Regions from separate parts of the Amycolatopsis sp. cmx-8-4 genome, predicted to be linked through region 1. Evidence: riboswitches for the same ligand, from Rfam matches in the RefSeq annotation. Region 1 holds a riboswitch; the other holds the start of a gene.
The links. Region 1 has a riboswitch for thiamine pyrophosphate ahead of thiO (glycine oxidase ThiO). Riboswitches for the same ligand answer to the same signal wherever they lie in the genome.
Positions count from the first base shown of each region.

Region 2: linked by a shared signal. The riboswitch ahead of ACLJQZ_RS15045 (thiamine ABC transporter substrate-binding protein) and the one ahead of thiO (glycine oxidase ThiO) in region 1 are both predicted to bind thiamine pyrophosphate.

Region 1 is NZ_JAEBDZ010000001.1:452,407-461,970, reverse strand. Features, by position in the region: gene ACLJQZ_RS02280 (phosphatidylinositol-specific phospholipase C domain-containing protein) at 1-289, opposite strand, end outside; gene thiD (bifunctional hydroxymethylpyrimidine kinase/phosphomethylpyrimidine kinase) at 501-1,328, shown strand; gene ACLJQZ_RS02270 (ion transporter) at 1,681-2,484, shown strand; gene ACLJQZ_RS02265 (MarR family winged helix-turn-helix transcriptional regulator) at 2,481-2,912, opposite strand; gene ACLJQZ_RS02260 (thiazole synthase) at 3,011-3,769, opposite strand; gene thiS (sulfur carrier protein ThiS) at 3,771-3,971, opposite strand; gene thiO (glycine oxidase ThiO) at 3,971-5,047, opposite strand; TPP riboswitch at 5,041-5,146, opposite strand; gene thiE (thiamine phosphate synthase) at 5,280-5,939, shown strand; gene ACLJQZ_RS02240 (hypothetical protein) at 6,002-6,742, opposite strand; gene ACLJQZ_RS02235 (threonine/serine dehydratase) at 6,889-7,836, shown strand; gene ACLJQZ_RS02230 (MFS transporter) at 7,946-9,493, opposite strand; gene ACLJQZ_RS02225 (GntR family transcriptional regulator) at 9,537-9,564, opposite strand, start outside.
Region 2 is NZ_JAEBDZ010000006.1:225,425-234,988, reverse strand. Features, by position in the region: gene ACLJQZ_RS15080 (HAMP domain-containing sensor histidine kinase) at 1-1,060, opposite strand, end outside; gene ACLJQZ_RS15075 (response regulator transcription factor) at 1,060-1,776, opposite strand; gene ACLJQZ_RS15070 (LolA family protein) at 1,921-3,012, shown strand; gene ACLJQZ_RS15065 (ABC transporter ATP-binding protein) at 3,009-3,983, shown strand; gene ACLJQZ_RS15060 (ABC transporter permease) at 3,980-4,858, shown strand; gene ACLJQZ_RS15055 (ABC transporter ATP-binding protein) at 4,920-5,927, opposite strand; gene ACLJQZ_RS15050 (ABC transporter permease) at 5,927-7,489, opposite strand; gene ACLJQZ_RS15045 (thiamine ABC transporter substrate-binding protein) at 7,567-8,616, opposite strand; TPP riboswitch at 8,638-8,747, opposite strand; gene ACLJQZ_RS15040 (4a-hydroxytetrahydrobiopterin dehydratase) at 8,780-9,064, shown strand; gene ACLJQZ_RS15035 (winged helix-turn-helix transcriptional regulator) at 9,475-9,564, opposite strand, start outside.

The DNA of each region.
Region 1 (9,564 bases):
TGTACAGCTGCGCCGCCGACGTCGCCGCGACGCAGTTGTTGCTGTTCCCCAACGGGTTCGAGTGGCTGACCTTCCACTCGTGGGTGAAGAAGTCGGGCCATACGTCGAGCTCGATCAGCGACGAGCCGGCGTCGAGCGCCCTGGCCAGGTAGTCGTAGGCCGCCGGGTCGTACGTGTTGTGCACGCCGACCGTCGTGACGTGGGAGAGCTTCGGGCCGTCCGCATTGGCGGCGGTCGCCCCGGAGAACGTGAGAGCGGCCGTGAGGAGTACCACCGAGAAGAGCTTCATCCAGGCTCCTTCGCCCATACAGTGCCGATGGTTACCAATCCGACAGCAGCCACGGCGGAAACCGGCGCCTCGTGCAGACCGGCTGCGGACCGTATCCGCCTACTTCCTGCCAGATTGGTAACTGGTGAGTAGCCCACACAATGTGCCACCGTGGTGGCCTGTTGATGAAGCAAAAGCGGCCGATTGGCCTAGACCAGAAGTCGGGAAGAGAATGACCACGAGCCCGCCCACCGCGTTGACCATCGCCGGTTCGGACTCCGGCGGCGCCGCCGGTCTGCAAGCGGATCTGCGCACGTTCCTGACCTGCGGCGTCCACGGCCTGGTCGCGGTCACCGCCGTCACGGTGCAGAACACCCTGGGCGTGCACGACCGCGCCGACCTGCCGCCGCACATCGTGGCCGGGCAGATCGAGGCCGTCGCGGCGGACATGGGTGTCGGCGCGGCCAAGACGGGCATGCTGGCGTCCGCGGCGATCATCGACGCCGTCGCGGCGGCGTGCGACAAGGCGGAGATCGGCCGCGACGAGAAGATCCCGTTCGTCGTCGACCCGGTCGCGGCCTCGATGCACGGCCACCCGCTGTTCGACGACGCCGGCCTGCGCGCCCTGCGCGACGAGCTCCTGCCGCGCGCGACGGTGCTCACCCCGAACCTCGACGAGGTCCGGCTGCTGACCGGGATGACGGTGAAGGACCGCGAGGGCATGCACACCGCGGCGGTGGTGCTACACCGGATGGGCCCGCGCTACGTCCTGGTCAAGAGCGGCCACCTGCAGGCGGACCCGGAGTGCGTCGACCTGCTCTTCGACGGCTCGACGTTCGTGGAGCTGCCGGGCGAGCGCTACCCGACCCAGCACACGCACGGCGCGGGCGACACGATGGCGTCGGCGCTGACGGCGGGCCTGGCGAAGGGCATGTCGGTGGTGGAAGCGGCCCGCTACGGCAAGTGGTTCGTGTCCCAGGCGGTCGAGCACGCCTACCCGATGGGCGCCAAGGTCGGGCCGGTCTCGGCCTTCTGGCGGCTGGCACCCGAAGAGCGCTGAGTACCGGCACGACTTGCGGCAACCTGCGCCCGAAGACCCGCCGGTCGCCGCCATTCGCGCACGAAACCCTGCGCTGGGGCGACCGAAACAGGCTGTCCGGCGGCCGGCCCCGAAGATCGCGGGTCACCCGCCGGACCCCGCCCACTCGCCCGGGCCGCGGCCGCGACCTTCCCGCGGTCCGGGCCCGACACCCGGGCAAACCGGTCGCCGGCGCCCGCGCGACACGGCACCGCGCGGGCGCCCGAACCACACCAGCCCCGGCCTTCTGGCGGCTGGCACCCGAAGAGCGCTGAGTACCCGTCCGGTTACCCTTTCCTCGTTTACTGATCCTTGACCACAACGGGGGACGGCCTTGACCGGGCGCGAGCGGGTGGCGAGGTTCCTCGAGGACCGCCGCTTCCAGAACTTCATCATCGCGGTGATCGTGTTCAACGCGGTCACCCTCGGCATGGAGACGTCGACGTCGCTGATCGACGGCTACGGCGGCCTCCTGCACACCCTCGACCACATCGCGCTCGGCATCTTCGTCGCCGAGCTGCTGGCGAAGTTCTACGCCTACCGCGGCGCGTTCTTCCGGGACAACTGGAACGTCTTCGACCTGCTGGTCGTCGGCATCGCGGTGATCCCGGCGACCGGGCCGTTCGCGGTGCTGCGGTCGCTGCGCGTGCTCCGGGTGCTGCGGCTGATCTCCGTCGTGCCGTCGATGCGCAAGGTCGTCTCCGGGCTGCTCGCGGCGATCCCCGGGATGGCGTCGATCGCCGCGCTGCTCGGGCTGATCATCTTCGTCGCGGGGGTGATGGCGACCAAGCTGTTCGGCGTGATCTCGCCGGAGAACTTCGGCGACCTCGGGACGTCGTTGTTCACGTTGTTCCAGGTGATGACCGGCGAGGCGTGGCCGGACATCGCGAAGGAGATCATGCAGCAGGCGCCGATGGCCTGGATCTTCTTCGTCGTCTACATCCTCGTGTCCAGCTTCGCGGTGCTGAACCTCTTCATCGCCGTCGTGGTCAGCGGCATGGAGGACGAGCTGCGCCAAGACATCCGCGAAGAAGAGGCGAAGCAGGCCGCGACGCAGGCCGAAGCGAACCGCGAGATCCTCGAAGAGCTCCGCGCCCTGCGCGCGGAGCTGGCCGAACTACGGCAGAAAGCCGCTTAGCGGTCTTCGTCGGCGATCAGCGCTTCGAGTGCTGGGAGCGCCGTGGTCAGTGCCTCGCGGTGTTCCGGCGACAGCTTGTCGAGCCGCCGGTTCAGCTCCTGGACACGCGTCGACCGGACGCCGGACACGAGCCGCTCGCCCTCTTCGGTGGCCTTCGCCAGCCACGCCCGCCGGTCGACCGGGTCGGACTCGCGGCTGACGTACCCGGCCTCGACCAGGGACGCGATGATCCGCGACATGGTCGCCGCCGCGACACCTTCCTTGGCGGCGAGGTCGCCGAGGCGCAGCTGACCGGCGTGGACCAGCGTCGCGAGCGCGGAGATCGCGCCGTGGCCGGGGCCCGGCACACCGGCCTGGCGCAGTGACCGGGACAGCCTGCCCACGGCGAGGTACAACCTGCCCGAGGTGTCCTGAACCGATGTGGTCACGGCTGGCTCCTTCTGCCCTCACCCGTGCGCGGGTGCGCCGGAAAGTTCCGTCTACCTTACGGGTTGGCGGTGCAGGTTCGGTGTTAAGGCGCTCCGGTTCACCGCGGCGGGCTCGACGCCTGCGCCCAGAAGCGCTGCGGCACCCGCCCAGCGCCGCGGGCCAGCCGCCCGGCGACGACGGCCGACCGCATCGCCGCGGCCATCCGCTCGGGATCACTGGCCCGGGTGACCGCAGTGGACAGCAGGACGGCGTCGCAGCCGAGCTCCATCGCCAGGGTGGCGTCCGACGCGGTGCCGATTCCGGCGTCGAGGATCACCGGGACGCCTGCTCGCGAGACGATCAGCTCGATGTTGTGCGGATTCCGGATCCCGAGGCCGGTGCCGATCGGCGCGCCCAGCGGCATCACGGCGGCGCAGCCGGCCTCCTCCAGGCGCAGCGCGAGCACCGGGTCGTCGTTCGTGTAGACGAACACGGTGAACCCGTCGGCGGCCAGCTGCTCGGCCGCGTCGAGGGTTTCGACGGGGTCCGGGAGCAGCGTCCGGTCGTCCGCGTGGACTTCGAGCTTGATCAGATCGGTACCGAGCGCCTCGCGCGCCAGCCGCGCGGTGAGCACGGCTTCGGCGGCCGTGCGGCAGCCCGCGGTGTTCGGCAGCAGCTCGATCCCGAGGCGCCGGAGCAGTTCCAGGACGCCGGAGCCGCCCTCGGCGTCGACGCGGCGCATGGCGACGGTCGTCAGCTCGGTGCCGGACGCGACCAGCGCCCGTTCGAGCACGGCGAGGTTCGCCGCGCCGCCGGTGCCGATGATCAGCCGTGACGACAGCTTGTGCGTGCCGATGACGAGCGGTGCTTCGTCCACTTCAGCCTCCCTGGACGGCGGTGAGCACGTCGAGCGCCGCGCCCTTGGGCACTGCGGCGGTGGTCCAGTCGCCGCGGCGGACGACGACGCCGTCTACCGCGACGGCGATCCCGGGCCGCTGCCCGCCGGCGGCGTCGAGGACGTCGGCGACGGTCGCGGCGTCCGGGAACTCCGTCCACTTGCCGTTGAGCTTGATCTCCATCACACGTGCTCCTTCTGGTGCAGGCGGGCGGGTGAAGCCGCTTCGACGCCTTCGGGCGGCTTATCGCCTTCGAGCCAGGCGACCACGGCGTCGGCGGTCACCGGGGCCAGCAGCAGGCCGTTGCGGTGGTGCCCGGTCGCGGCGTAGACGCCGTCGTCCAGGACGCCGAGGTACGGCAGCGCGTCACGGCTGCCGGCGCGCAGGCCCGCGGCCGTCTCGACCAGCTCGTACTCGGTGATCGCCGGGAAGACGCGCTCGGCGCCCTCGATCAGCTCGCGGACGCCGCGCGCGGTGACGGCCTGGTCGAAGCCCGCTTCGTACTGCGTCGCGCCGAGAACGAGCTCCTGGTCGCCGCGCGGGACGAGGTAGATCGGCCGGCCTTCGACGACGGCCCGGACGGTCCGCGTCGGCGGCGGCAGGCAGCCGCGGCGCGGTTTCAGCCGGAGGATCTCGCCCTTGAGCGGGCGGACGGCGTCGGCGAGCCGCGGGTGCAGCCGCCCGGTCCAGGCGCCGGCGGCGAGCACGACGGCGTCGGCGTCCGGGATCGTTTCGACGCGTTCGCGGACGAACCGGACTTGGTGGTTGACGCAGGCCGCGTACAGCGCGTTGAGCAGTTTCCGGTTGTCCACGGCCAGGTCGCCGGGTACGTGGAGTCCACTTCGGACGGACGCGACGCCGGGCTCGAGCCGCTTGGCCTCGCGCCCGGTGAGGCGTTCGGCCGCGCGGCCGAGGGAGTGCAGGTAGCCGGCGAGGATGTCGAGGTGCCCGGCGTCGGCGCTGTCGAAGGCGACGACCAGCGTCCCGTGCTCGGCGAGCCCGGGGTCGACGCCTTCTTGACTGAGGTCGCGCGCGAAGCCGGGCCACCGGCGGAGGGACTCTTCGCCGAGGGCGAGGACGTCTTCCTCACCCGGCCAGGCCTCGGTGACCGGGGCGAGCATGCCGCCGGCCAGCCAGGACGCCCCGCCGCGCACGGGTTCGGGGTCGTGGACGGTGACCGCGTGACCTTTCGCGGCCGCGCGCCACGCCGCGGACAGGCCGATCACGCCGGCGCCGACCACGGCCACGGTGTTCGTCATGGGATCACGCTCCCTGCGCCGGCATGACCCGGATCAGGTTCCACGGTCGGAGCGGCAGCTCCCTCTCAGCCCGTGCCTCGGGCTCCCGTGCGGACTCGGCCACCCTACTGTGCCGTTCGTTACCAGTCCAACCACAGTCACGGCCGGATGGCTTTGGTGGCAACGGCACGTACCGCTCGAGGGCCGGCCTGCTTTTGGCCGGACCGGTAACCGGCCAGGTACGGTCGCCGCTATGCCCGCCCTCTCCGGTGACAAGATCCGCGCCCGCCTCGACGCCGCGCGCCTGTACCTGTGCACGGACGCCCGAACGACCCGCGGCGACCTCGCCGCGTTCGCCGACGCGGCACTGTCCGGCGGCGTCGACATCATCCAGCTGCGGGACAAGACCGGCGCTTTGGAAGCCGCCGGCGAGATCGCGGCGCTGGAGGTGCTGGCGGAGGCGTGCGAGCGTCACGGAGCACTGCTCTCGGTGAACGACCGGGCGGACGTGGCGTTGGCGGTCGGCGCGGACGTCCTCCACCTGGGCCAGGACGACATCCCGGTCCCCCTGGCCCGCCGCATCGTGGGCGACGACGTGGTGATCGGCCGCTCGACGCACTCTCTCTCGCAGGCTGCGGCCGCTGCCTCCGAGCCGGGTGTGGACTACTTCTGCACGGGCCCCTGCTGGCCGACGCCGACCAAGCCGGGCCGCTCGGCACCGGGCCTGGACCTGGTCCGTTCCACGGCCGCCGCCGCGGTGTCCCGGCCGTGGTTCGCCATCGGCGGCATCGACGTCCCACGGTTGCCGGAAGTCCTGACGGCGGGGGCGTCGCGGATCGTGGTGGTCCGGGCGATCACGGAGGCGGAGGACCCAGCGGCCGCAGCCCGCGACTTGCGGTCCCACCTCGCCTGACGCTGAAGTCCGTGAAGGCCTCCTTACCGGCCATAAGAGCCGGTAAGGAGGCCTTCACGGCTTTACGGGGTCGGGGTGGCCGCCGCGCCCTGGCTGGTCGGGGGTGCGGCCGAGGTCGTCGGCTTCTGGGAGGTCGTGCTCGGCGTTGTCGGGGTCGTGGTCGGCGTGTCCGACGAGGTCGTCGGTGGGGTGTTCGACTGCGTCGTCGTCGACGACGTGTCCGTCGGTGAGTCCTGGGTGTCGTTCGTCGAGGTCGAGGGCGTCGTCGACGGGGTCGGGGTCGAAGGGCCCGAGCCGCTGCCGAAGATCTTGCCGATGCCCGCGCCCGTGCCGCCCGCCACCTTGCCGCCCGTGGCCGCGTCCACGCTGACCATCGCCAGGATCGCCACCGCGAAGGCCACCACGCTCGTGCCGATGATCAGCGGCCAGCGCAGTTTGCGCAGCCTGCCCGGCTCGTCGTCCGGACCGTCGGTGGGCAGGTCGTCCGGGCGCTTCAGCCGGACCGTGGGCTGCTCGGCCAAGGGCACCTCGACGCCGCCTCGGCGGCGGATCCCCGAAGTCGCCAGCTGCCGGGCCTTCAACGCGGCCGCGCGCGTGCGCTGCAGTGAGCGCAGGTAAACCTCGCCGCCGACCGTGGTGATCACGCTCGCCACGCCCGCGCCGGCCACCGTGCCCGCTACGCCGAGCGTCGACCCCAGCAGCGCCGCCGTCACCGCCGCGAGCGCCGCCGCCATCACCTGCGCGATGCGCAGTCCTGACTTTGCTTCCTTCGTTTCGGAAGTCGCTGCGTTCTCCTTGCTCATGATCCCGATCCGGTAGTAAGTCTTCTCCCCTGTCCAACGTGTAAGGCGCGCGGGAAACTCCCCTCGTTGCCGCAGCGTGAGGAGCGCCACTCCGACTGTCCACAATAGACAGTGCAAATCGCACGGTTTCTTGACATACTCGGCAGATGGAACTGGTGACGATCTCCGACATCGAGGCCGCCGCGAAGCGCGTCGAGGGTGTCGCCGTGCGCACGCCGCTGTTGCTCCAAACGTGGGACCCGCGCAAGTCCTTGTGGCTCAAACCCGAGAGCCTGCAACCGATCGGCGCGTTCAAGGTGCGCGGCGCGTTCAACGCGATCGGCACCCTCGACGACGCGACGCGCGCCCGCGGCGTCATCGCCTACTCGAGCGGCAACCACGCGCAGGCCGTCGCGTACGCGGCACAGTGGTACGGCGTGCCCGCGGTGATCGTCGTGCCGGACGTCGCGCCGCGGATCAAGGTCGAGGCCACCCGCTCGTACGGTGCCGAGGTGATCGAGGTGCCGATCGGCGAACACGAGGCCAAAGCGCACGAACTGGCCGCCGAACGCGGGCTGACCCTCGTCCCGCCCTACGACCACGCGGCGATCATCGCCGGGCAGGGCACCGCGGGCCTGGAGATCGCCGAAGACCTGCCGGACGTCGACGTCGTGCTGGTGCCGGTGAGCGGCGGCGGGCTCGCCGCCGGCGTCGGCACCGCGATCAAGGCGCGCTGCCCGCGGGCGCGGGTCATCGGCGTCGAGCCCGCGCTGGCCGGCGACGCGACCGAGGGCCTGCGGCTGGGCCGCCAGGTCGACTGGCCGATGGCCGACCGCGCCCGCACGATCGCCGACGGCCTGCGCGCGCAGCCGTCCGAGCTGACCTTCGCGCACCTCACGAAGGTCGTCGACGCCATGGTGACGGTCACCGAGGACGAGATCCGCGACGCCGTCCGAACACTTGCGCACAAGGCCCGCCTGGTCGCCGAGCCCAGCGGCGCGGTGACGACGGCGGCCTACCTGCACCACGCGGCCGAGCTGCCCGCCGGCCGCACGGTCGCGATCGTCTCCGGCGGCAACGTCGACCCGGCGCTGTTCGCGGAGATCCTGGCCTGACCCGCTCGGCCCGAGCGCCCCAATGTGGCGTTGGGTGCATCTGACGCACCGAACGCCACATTGGGTGCGTTGGACGCACCCAACGCCACATTGGGGCGCATGGGGCCCGTCAGGAGCCGGCGGCCGGGGCCCCTCGGCGCACGTGCGTCGGCGGGCCCTCGACGCCGCAGCTGAAGCACTCGCCCAGGTGGGGCGACTCGTCGGCGACCGGAGGTGCGGCCGGCGGCGCGGGCGTGGGGGTGGGGGTGGGCGGCGCGAGGACGCCGTTGTGGATGCCGAGCGCGATCAGCCCACCGGCGATGGCCAGGACCGCGCAGATGATCAACGCCGTCCGCCAGCCCGCGGTCAGCGCGACCGGGTCGTTGTACGCCTCGCCGGTCAGCCCGGCCGCGGCGGGTAGCACCGCCACCGCCAGCAGGCCGCCGGAGCGGGCGATCGCGTTGTTGACGCCCGACGCGACGCCGGCGTAGCGGTCCGGGGCCGCGGCGAGCACCGTCGCGGTCACCGGGGCCACCACGGTCGCCAGGCCCAGCCCGAACACGACGACGGCGGGCAGCACGGCCCCGAGGTAGGACGCGCCGGGCGCGATGCGCAGCATCAGCAGCATCCCGATGCCGACGACGATCGGCCCGACCACCAGCTGCGTCCGCGGGCCGATGCGCTGCGCGAGCGCGCCCGAGCGGCCCGAGAGCAGCAGCATGATCACCGTGAGCGGCAGCCCGGCCAGCCCGGCCGCGGTCGGCGAGTAGCCGAGCGAGACCTGCAGCTGCATGACCAGCAGCATCAGCACGCCGCCGAGCGCCGCGTACATGGCGAAGGTCAGCGCGTTGGACAGCGTGAACGTCCGGTCGCGGAACAGCGACGGCGGCACCAGCGGCTCCCGCGAGCGGTGCTGGACGAACACGAACGCGGCCAGCCCCGCGATCCCCAGCACGCCCGCGACCAGCACGATCGGGTCGCCGAGGCCGCGTCCCGGCGCCTCGACCAGCGCGCCGGTGATCCCGGCGAGGCCGATCGCGCCGAGCGCGGCGGCGCCGAAGTCCGGGTGCCCGGTCGCTTCCTCGTCCCGCGACTCGGGCACGAACTTGCGCGCCATGAAGACGACGGCGACCGCGATCGGCACGTTGATCAGGAACGCCAGCCGCCACGACCACAGCTGGACCAGCAGTCCGCCGAGCAGCGGCCCGGCGGCGGCCGCGATGCCGCCGAGGCCGGACCACGCGCCGATCGCGCGGGCGCGCGCGTCGTGCGCGAAGGACGACTGGAGGATCGCCAGCGACCCGGGCGTCAGGAGCGCGCCGCCGATGCCCTGCAGGATGCGCGTCGCGACGAGCATCTCGGTCGACGTCGCGGCGGCGCACAGCCCGGACGCGACGCCGAACCAGACGACGCCGATGAGGTACATGCGGCGCCGGCCGTACCGGTCGCCGAGCGAGCCGGCGACCAGGATGAGCGCGGCGAGCGCCAGCATGTAGCCGTCGAGGATCCACTGGAGCCCGGCGACGGACGCCCCCAGCTCGGTGCCGATGCGGGGCAGGGCGACGTTGACGATCGTGCCGTCGAGCATCGCCATGCCGGAGCCGAGGATGGTCGTGGCGAGCACGCCGCGCGCGGCGTGCGTCCCCCACCGGATCCCGGTGTCTTCGGTGGCTGTCACCAGCACACTCCACCGCGCCCGAAGACCCCCCGTCAACCTGGCCCTACGGCATCAGCGTCGTGACGAACTTG
Region 2 (9,564 bases), on a different contig from region 1:
CCAGCACCGACACCACGATCTCCCCGCGCGCGTAGCGGCACGCGTTGCGCAGCAGGTTGTCCAGCACCAGCTCGATCTCGCCGTGCGCCGCCCACGCCCAGGCCTGCGCGACCGCGTTGCTCACCCGCGTCTCCGGCGCGCCCGCCGGAAGCCGGCCGACCGCCGCGCGGACCTCGCTGACCAGCTCGACCGGCTCCGCGGGCGGCACCTCCCCCGCGTCCGAACGGGCCAGCGACAACAGGCCGTCGAGCAGGGACGAGAGCCGCTCGGCCTCCGTCAAGATGTCGCCCAGCGTCTCCTGCGACAGCTCCGGATCGGGGTTGGTGACGGCGACCTCGGCCTGGACGCGGATCGACGCGACCGGCGACCGCAGCTCGTGCGCCGCGTCGCCGGTGAACCGCCGCAGCCGTTCGCTCGCCTGCTCCTGGCGCTCCAGCAGCGCGTTGAACTCCTCCGCCAGCGCGCGCAGTTCGTCGTGTGAGTCCGGCAGCGGCAGCCGCGCGCCCGGCGGCAGCGCCCGCACCGTGCCGCGCATCCGCGCCACCGGGCGCAGCGCCAGGCGCACCACCAGCCACGTCGCCAGGCCCGCGACCAGCGCGCCGACCGACGCGACGACCACCAGCCACACCCCGCCGTAGTGCACGGCGGCGGAGAACCCGACCAGGCCCGCACCGGCGACGACCAGCCGTTGTGTCCCGTCCGGCGTGCTGACGACCGCGCCGAGGTAGCGGGCGCCGTCCTGCTGGACCGGTTGCCCGGCCTTGAGCAGCCCGACGTCGGCGCCGCTGAGCCCGCTCGGCGCGCCGCCGTCGACCGGTGTGCCCGAGATGTCGAGCACCCGGACCGTCACCGGGGCGGTGGTCGGCAACGCGCGCCCGGCGCTCACCTCGGCGCTGGCCGGGGCGAGCGCGCCCGTCAGCTCGCGGTCGACCGAGTCGATGAGCAACGGCGAGAGCTTGGCCGCGGCCAGCGCGGCCAGCCCGAGCAGGCAGCCCAGGGTGATCGTCGCGGCCAGCACGGTGATCCGGGCCTGCAGGGACCGCCCGCGCCACCAGGTCATCACGGGGTGATGACCTCGTCGATCTGCGCGTCGGAGGCCAGGTAGCCGTGCCCGCGCACGGTCCGCAGCAGCGCGCCGGCGCCGACGGCGTCGAGCTTGCGCCGCACGTACCCGACGTACACCTCGACGAGGTTGCGCGTCACGGCCTGCTCCTCACCCCAGACCGCGCGCAGCAGCTCGTCCTTGGTGACGACCGTGCCCGCGCGGCCGACGAGCACCTCGAGCAGCGCGAACTCGCGGGGGCTCAGCCCGACCTCCTCGCCGTTCCAGTGCACCTGACGCAGCCCGCGGTCGACCTCCAGCGCGCCGAGCCGCAGCGTGCCGCGGCTAGCGTCCGGCCCGGCGCGGCGCAGCGTCGCGCGGACCTGCGCCACCAGCACCACGAAGGAGAACGGCTTGACGAGGTAACCGTCGGCGCCCAGGTCCAGGCCGTCAGCCTGGTCGACCTCGCCGTCCTTGGCCGACACGAGCAGCACCGGCGTCGTGACGCCGTCCTTGCGCAGCCGCTCCAGCACGCGGTAACCGGACAAGCCGGGCAGCATGATGTCGAGCAGCACGACGTCGAACGAGCCGGTGCTCGCCAGCTGCAGCCCGCTGGGGCCGTCCGCGGCGGTGACCACGTCCATCCCCTCCGCGCGCAGCCCGCGTTGCAGTGCTTTCCGCACGCCCAGCTCGTCGTCGACCACCAGCACCCGAGGTTTCACGAGTCTCATCATGGCGGGTTTGCGCAGGTCCCGCGGGATCTCTCAGCACGATCTCAGCCGCGGAGGGAGAACCTTCAGGGGTATCTCAGCCTCGAGAGGGAAGCGTCGGTGCCGGGAGCCGAGCACACTTGAGCTCGGGAACACAGGGAGAGACGCATGAAGACGAAGACGAAGGGCATCACCGCGGCGGTCGTGGGCACCGCTCTCGGTGTCGGCGGGCTCGCGGTCATCGCGATGCCGGCCAGCGCCGACGACAAGCCGGCACTGCCGCAGGTGAGCGCCGAAGACCTGGTGCAGTCGGTCATGCAGGCGAAGCCGGGCGCGTTCGACGGCACGCTGAAGGTCAGCAACGACCTCGGCCTGCCGGCGGTGGGGAACGCGATCCCGGGGGCGTCCGCGCTGAACATCGACTCGGCGCACATCTTCACCGACGGCGCGGGCAAGAGCCGGCTCGCCGTCACCCAGGGCACCGGCCAGGAGACCGTGGTCCACGACGGGACGACCGTCTGGGACTACAGCTCCAAGACCAACACCGCGACCAAGGTGACCATCCCGGCGGACGTGGCCAAGCAGAAGGGCGCGGGCAGCGAGAAGACGGCCGACCCGGTCGCGACCGCCACCGAGCTGCTGGCGAAGGTCCGCGAGAGCAGCACGGTGTCGGTCGACGGCACCGCGACCGTCGCCGACCGCCCGGCCTACGAGCTGGTCCTGACGCCGAAGCCGAGCGAGCGCACGCTGCTGCGTGAGATCCGCGTGGCCGTCGACTCGCAGACGCGGATGCCACTGCGGGTTTCGGTGCTGAGCAACGGGACGACGTCGCCGGCGCTCGAGGTCGCGTTCAGCCAGATCGAGTTCACCCAGCAGCCGGCCGACCTCTTCACCTTCACCCCGCCGAAGGGCGCCAAGGTGCAGGAGAAGACGCCGACGGTGGACCAGAAGGACAAGGACCTCGCCGAGCAGGCGAAGCAGGCGACCAAGGTCGTCGGCGACGGCTGGGACACCGTCATCACCGGCACGATCCCGGCCGACGCGCTGAACGCGGCGCCGAAGCAGCAGGGTGACCGTCAGGGCCGGGGCGCCGACCCGCAGGCCCTGCTCGACCGGTTCACCAAGAAGGTCAGCGGCACCTGGGGCAGCGGCCACCTCATCACCACGAAGGTGGGCAGCGCGATCCTGACCGATGACGGCCGGTTCGCCGCCGGTGCGGTGCCGGAGCAGGTCCTGTACGAAGCGCTGGGTCAGAAGTGACCAGTACGACTGTCGAGTCCGGGGCGGACGTCTCCACGGAGACGTCCGCCCCGGCGGTTCCCCTGGCCGCGCGCACCCGGGGGCTGCGCAAGGTCTACCGCGGCACGGTCGCGGTGGACCACGTCGACCTCGACATCCCCGAAGGCGCGGTCGTCGGGATGCTCGGGCCGAACGGCTCGGGCAAGACGACCACCATCCGGATGCTGCTGGGCCTGGTGCGCCCGACCGAGGGCGAGGTCGAGCTGCTCGGCCGCAAGATGCCCGACGCCGCCGCGCACGCGCTGCCGGACGTCGGCGCGCTGGTCGAGGGGCCGGGCTTCCACCCGTTCCTCTCCGGCCGCGACAACCTGCTGCGCTTCGCCGCGGCCGAACCGCGGCTGGCGTCGTCCGGGATCCCGTTCGCGGTCGACTCCGCGCTCGAACGCGTCGGGCTGAGCGTCGCCGCGCGCCGGCGGTACAAGGGTTACTCGCTCGGCATGAAGCAACGGCTCGGCCTCGCTTCGGCGTTGCTCGTGCCGCGGAAGATGGTCGTGCTCGACGAGCCGACCAACGGCCTCGACCCTGCTGGTACCAGGGAGATCCGCAGGATCGTGGCCGAGCTGCACGCCGAGGGCGTCACCGTGCTGGTGTCGTCGCACCTGCTGGCCGAGGTGGAGGCGACCTGCACGCACGTCGCCGTGCTGCAGGCCGGGAACGTCGTCGCGCAGGGCGAGCTGGCGGAGCTGCTGGAGTCCGGGAACGCGGCCCTGCTGGTCCGCACGCCGGACGCCGAGCAGGCCGTGGAAGTACTGCGGGAGAACCGGATCGGCGCGCGGCTGACGCCGGACGGGATCCGCGCCGACCTCACGGCGACCGAGGCGCCGCGGGTGCTGCAGGTCCTGGTGGGCGCGGGGGTCGCGGTCCACGAGGCGACGCGGGCGCGCACCGGCCTGGAAGACCTGTTCGCGCGACTGACGGAGGGTGCGGAATGACCGCGGTTCTCGAGGCACCGGCGGTCCGCACGGGCCACGACTCGGTGCCGCTGCCCCGGCTGCTGGCCGCGGAGCTGCGCTGGATCTTCCGGCGGCCGCGCACGCTCGCCGTGCTGGGCCTGCTGGCGCTGATCCCGGTGGTGATCGGCATCGGCCTGACGCTGGTGAGCGAAGACGCGCAGTCCGGCGGCGGCCCGGACGACGGCGGCGGAGCGCTGCTCGCGTCCGCCGTCAACAACGCCTTCGTGCTGCCGATCGCGGCGATCGTGATGACGCTGACCCTGCTCCTGCCGCTGGCCTCGGCCATGGCGGGCGCGGACGCGATCGCGGGCGAGACATCACACGGAACCCTGCGCGGCTGGCTGATCGCCCCGGTCGGCCGCGGCCGGCTGCTGGCGGTCAAGGCGTTCGGCGTCGCGACGGTGTCGGTGGTTTCGGTGCTGGCGATGTGTTTCACGGGCGTGGTGACCGGCCTGATCATCAACGGCACGGACTCGCTGTTCACGCTGTCGGGAACCACGCTGTCCGTGGGCGGCGCGCTGGCCCGGATCCTGCTGGTGGCGGGCTGGGTCGTGCTGCAGCTGTGGGCGGTCGGCGCGGTGGCGCTGGCGATCTCCAGCTGGACGGAACACCCGATGCTGGTGGTGGCATCCGTGCTGGCGGCGGACATCGTGTTCACGATCCTGGGGTTCCTGACTTCGCTGGATTGGCTGCACCCGTTCTTGTTGACGCAGAACTGGTCGCTGGCACCGGCGGAGGTGCTGCAGGACCCGATGGGCACGCAGATGCTGGGCGAAGGGGCGTTGCGGGCGGCTTGTTACATCGTGATCGGGCTGTCGCTGGCTTACGCGCGACTGTCCACTCGCGACGGCTGAAGTCCGTGAATGGCACATTGAGGGACTCTAAGTCCCTCAATGTGCCATTCACGGACTCGCGTTAGCCGACCAGGGCGACGCCATCCGGGTCGAACTCCAGTCGCACAGCGTCCCCGGCCCGGAAGTCCGTCGCCGCCGGAGCGACCGCGTCCACAGTGGACTCCGCCAGCCGGACCACCAGCCGCACGTGCTCGCGGCGGTGGACCGCCGCCACCACCTCGCCCGCGACACCCGAGCCGGCCACCCGCAGCGCGTGCGGGCGCAACCCCAGTCGCACCGGGCCGTCGTCGACGTCCGGCACCGGCACGTTCCCGAGCCCAGTGTGGACCACGCCACCCGTCGCAACCCCGTCTACGAACGACGTCACCCCCAGGAAACGGGCCACGTCGTCGTCCAGCGGGTTGCGCCACACGCGGCGGACCGCGCCTTCCTGGCGGACCTCGCCGGCGTCGAGCACCGCGACCCGGTCGGCCAGGGTGAACGCCTCCTCCTGGTCGTGCGTCACCAGCAACGCCGTGATCTTGCTGCGCCGCAACAGGTCCGCCAGATCCATGGCCAGCTGCTCGCGCAACCCGGCGTCCAAACCGGACAGTGGCTCGTCCAGCAGCAGCAGGCGCGGCTCCGGCGCGAGCGCCCGGGCCAGCGCGACTCGCTGCGCCTGCCCGCCCGACAGCTCCGTCACCCGCCGCCGCTCGAAGCCGGACAGCCCGACCAGCTCCAGCAGCTCGGCGACGCGCCCCGCCCACGCGGCCCGCGGCACGCCGTGCATCCGCAGGCCGAACGCGATGTTCGCGGCGACGTCGCGGTGGCCGAACAGCTGGCCGTCCTGGAACACCAAGCCGAAGCCGCGCCGGTGCACCGGCACCGCGCCGAGGTCCTCACCGTCCCAGCTGACCGTGCCGCGGGCCGACGGCTCCAGTCCGGTGATCGCGCGCAGCAGCGTCGACTTGCCCGAGCCCGACGGGCCGAGCAGCGCCAGGACCTCGCCGTCGGCGATGTCCAGCCGGGCGTCGCGCACCGCGACGAACGATCCATAGTGGACGGTCAGGTCCCGCACCGACAACGCCATCAGAACTCTCCCACCCGGCCGCGCGCGGCCCCGAGCCGGTCGATCAGCGCGACCGCCAGCACCGTCACGAGCATCAGCAACGCGCACGCGGCGTACGCCATCTGGTTGTTCAGCTCCCCCGGGCGCCCCATCAGCGACGCGATCGCGACCGGCAGCGTCGGCGACGTCGGCCGCGCCAGGAAGCTCGTCGCGCCGAACTCGCCGAGTGCCACGACGAACCCGAACCCCGCCGCCGCGACCAGCGGCCGCAGCGTCAGCGGCAGGTCGATCTCCCGCCACACCCGCAGCGGGCTCGCGCCGAGCGTCGACGCGGCCTGCCGCAGCCGGACGTCGACCGAGCGCAGCACCGGCAGCACCATCCGCACGATCAGCGGGATGATCACCAGCGCCTGCGCGAGCGGCACCAGGTAGGGCGACGTCCGCAGGTCGCCGGGCAGCGCGTCGAGCGTCACGAGGTACCCGAAACCGACGGTCACCGCGGACACCCCGAGCGGCAGCATCAGCGCGGCGTCGAGCGTCTCGCCGAGGCCGCGCGCGGCCCGCACCGGCGACCGGCGCAGCGCCACCAGCACCACCGACGCGAGCACGCCGACGACCAGCGCCAGCAGCGTCGCGTCGATGGCCACCTTCAGCGAGTTCAGCGCGGCGTCCCAGCCGGACACCTGCAGCGCGCCCTTCTCGCCGGTGCCCGCGAGCGCCCGGTACCCCGCGAGGCTCCAGCCGTCCGAAGTGGACACCGACTCGGCGAGCAACGCGACGATCGGCGTCAGCAGCAGGGCCAGTACGACGCCCGCCGCGCCGACGACCCACCACTCGCCGCCGCGAGGGCGTCGCGGAGCGCCGGAACCGATCCTGGCACCTTCCTTGCGCCGCCGCGCCAGCCCGCCGACGACCAGAGCCGCGACGACCGCGGCGAACTGGATCAGCGAAAGCGCCGACGCGCCGGAGAGGTCGAGCAGGTCGACCGTCCGGAGGTAAATCTCCGTCTCGAGGGTCCGGTACCGGGCGCCGCCGAGGATCAGCACGACACCGAAACTGGTGGCGCAGAACAGGAAAACCACGGCCGCGGCGGACGCGATCGCGGGCGCCAGCGCGGGCAGCGTCACCGACCGGAACGCCCGCCACGGTGACGCGCCGAGCGCCCGCGCGGCGTCGGACGTCCGCGAATCCAGCCGTGCCCAGAGCCCGGCGACGGTCCGCGCGACGACGGCGACGTTGAAGAACGCGTTGGCCAGCACGATCGGCAGCACCCCGCCGTCCGGCCAGAGCGCCCGGAACGCCAGCCCGACCACCACGGTCGGCAGCACGAACGGCACCAGCACCAGCGTCCGCGCCAGGCCGACGCCGGGCAGCCGCACCCGGGAAAGCAGGAACGCCACCGGCAGCCCGGCCAGCACCGCGACGACCGTCGAGCCCGCGGCGGTGGCCACCGTGAAGCCCGCCAGCCGCCACGTCTGCGGGTCGCCCAGCACGACGTCGAGCCCGCCCGCGGCGAACCCGCGGCCGACGATCGCCAGCACCGGCCAGGCGAAGAACACCACCAGGAAACCGATCGGGGCCAGCCCGAGCAGCGCCAGGCCGAGCCCGCGGGCGGTCCGCGGCGGCGCCAAGACCGCGGCGTTTCGGGAGCCTCCGGAGGTCACTGCACGAGCGCGCGCCATTCGCCGATCCACTTCTCACGCCCGGCCTGCACCTGGTCCGCGGTCAGCGCCTGCGGCTTCTGCGGCAGCGGCGCGACCTGCGCCCAGCCCGCCGGCAGATCGACGCCCTGGCGCGCCGGGTAGACGTACATGTTGGCCGCCACGGTCGCCTGGAACTGCTGCGAAAGCAGGAAGTCGACGACCTTGCGCGCGTTCTCCTCCTGCTTGCCGCCGGCCAGCACCCCGGCGTACTCGACCTGCCGGTAACAGGTGTCGAGCAGCGCCTTCGTCCGCGGTTTCCCGTCGTCGCCCACCTCGGCGGCCGGCGACGACGCGTACGAGACGACGATCGGCCGCGGCCCCTTGCCGGACGAGCCCGAGAACTCCTTCGTGTAGGCCTCTTCCCAGCCGCTGACCACCTTGAGGCCGTTGGCCTTCAGCTTGGTCCAGTAGTCCTTCCAACCGGCCTCGCCGTACTTCGCGACGGTGCCGAGCAGGAACGCGAGCCCGGGCGACGCCGTCGCCGGGTCCTCCGCGACCAGCAGGTCCTTGTACTTCGGGTCGGCCAGGTCGTCGTACGACTCCGGCGCCGGGATCCCCTTGGCCGTGAAGTAGTTCGTGTCGACGTTGACGCAGACGTCGCCGACGTCGACCGCCGAGAGCCTGTGCTCCGGGTCGACGGCGTAGCGCTGCGGCCCGCGGTCGGCCTCCGGGCTGGTGTAGGGCTCGAAGACGCCCTCGGCGAGCGCGCGCGAGGCGAAGGTCGAGTCGACGCCGTACGCGACGTCGCCGACCGGGTTCGCCTTGGTGAGCACGAGCTTGTTGGTCAGCGAACCGGCGTCGCCCTGCTTGAGCACGGAGATCTTGATGCCCGACTGCTGCTGGAAGGCGTCGAGCACCTCCTGCGGCGCCAGGAAGGAGTCGTGCGTCACCAGGGTGACGGTGGGCGTCTGCTTCGCGTCACCGGACCCGTCCGACAGCGAACACGCCGCTGTGACGACGCTGACGACGGCGATGGCCGTCGCGGCGCGAACAGCACTGCGTTTCATCTACCCTCCTGCACTTCGCCGGACGAGGAGGGAAAGCCCTCCCTTCGCCGGCATGATCCGGGATCAGGTGCTAACGGTCGCGGGTCACCCCGCCTCTCAGCCCGGCTCACCGGACTCCCGTGGCAACCGTGCACCTTAGTCCAGGACGTTGGACGATGGAGGCATGACGGAAATCTTGAGCGACGACGAGGCCGATCGAGCCCTGCTGCACGGGTGGGTCCGCACGGGCAAGGTCATCCGGCGCGAGGTGGAGCTGCCGAGCTTCCCGAAGGCGATCGAGGTGGTGGACCGCGTCGCGGTGCTGGCCGAGGCCGCCGACCACCACCCGGACATCGACATCCGCTGGCGCACGCTGACCTTCCACCTCAGCACGCATTCGGCGGGTGGGCTGACGAAGAAGGACTTCGCGCTGGCCAAGCAGATCAACGAGACCCTCGACGGATTGTGATCCCGGCTACTCTGAGTGCACGAAAGCCCGCGTTCGGCGTCTCTCGGTAAAGGACTTCGGACCCGAGAGGCAGATATGACGCAGGCGATCATAGTGGGCACAGTGGCATTCGCGACGATGGTGGCCGCGGCCGGCGGGGTGCTCTGGTTCACCGCCCGCAGCCACCGCCACTCGGACGGCTGAGTGCCGTTTCCGCTGGTCAGCGGCATGATCGGGTGAGCTTCGTCACAGCTGCTAACACTCGGCATGGTCAACGCGCTGAACCCCCGGAAGCATCGGCCCGCTCGTAGGGAAAACGCCATGAACAGCACCCCCGCCACCGCCGCTCTGACCGCCACCCAGCGCGCCTGGATCAACGCCCTCGCGACCGCGGTCGTGCTGATCGCGATCGCGCTGATGGGCCTCCTCGGCTAGTCCGCCCGGTCGTAGGCCTGCCGGGCTTCTCGCAGGCTCGGCAGGTACTTCTCCGCCCACTCGCGGCAGCGGTCCATGGGCTCGAA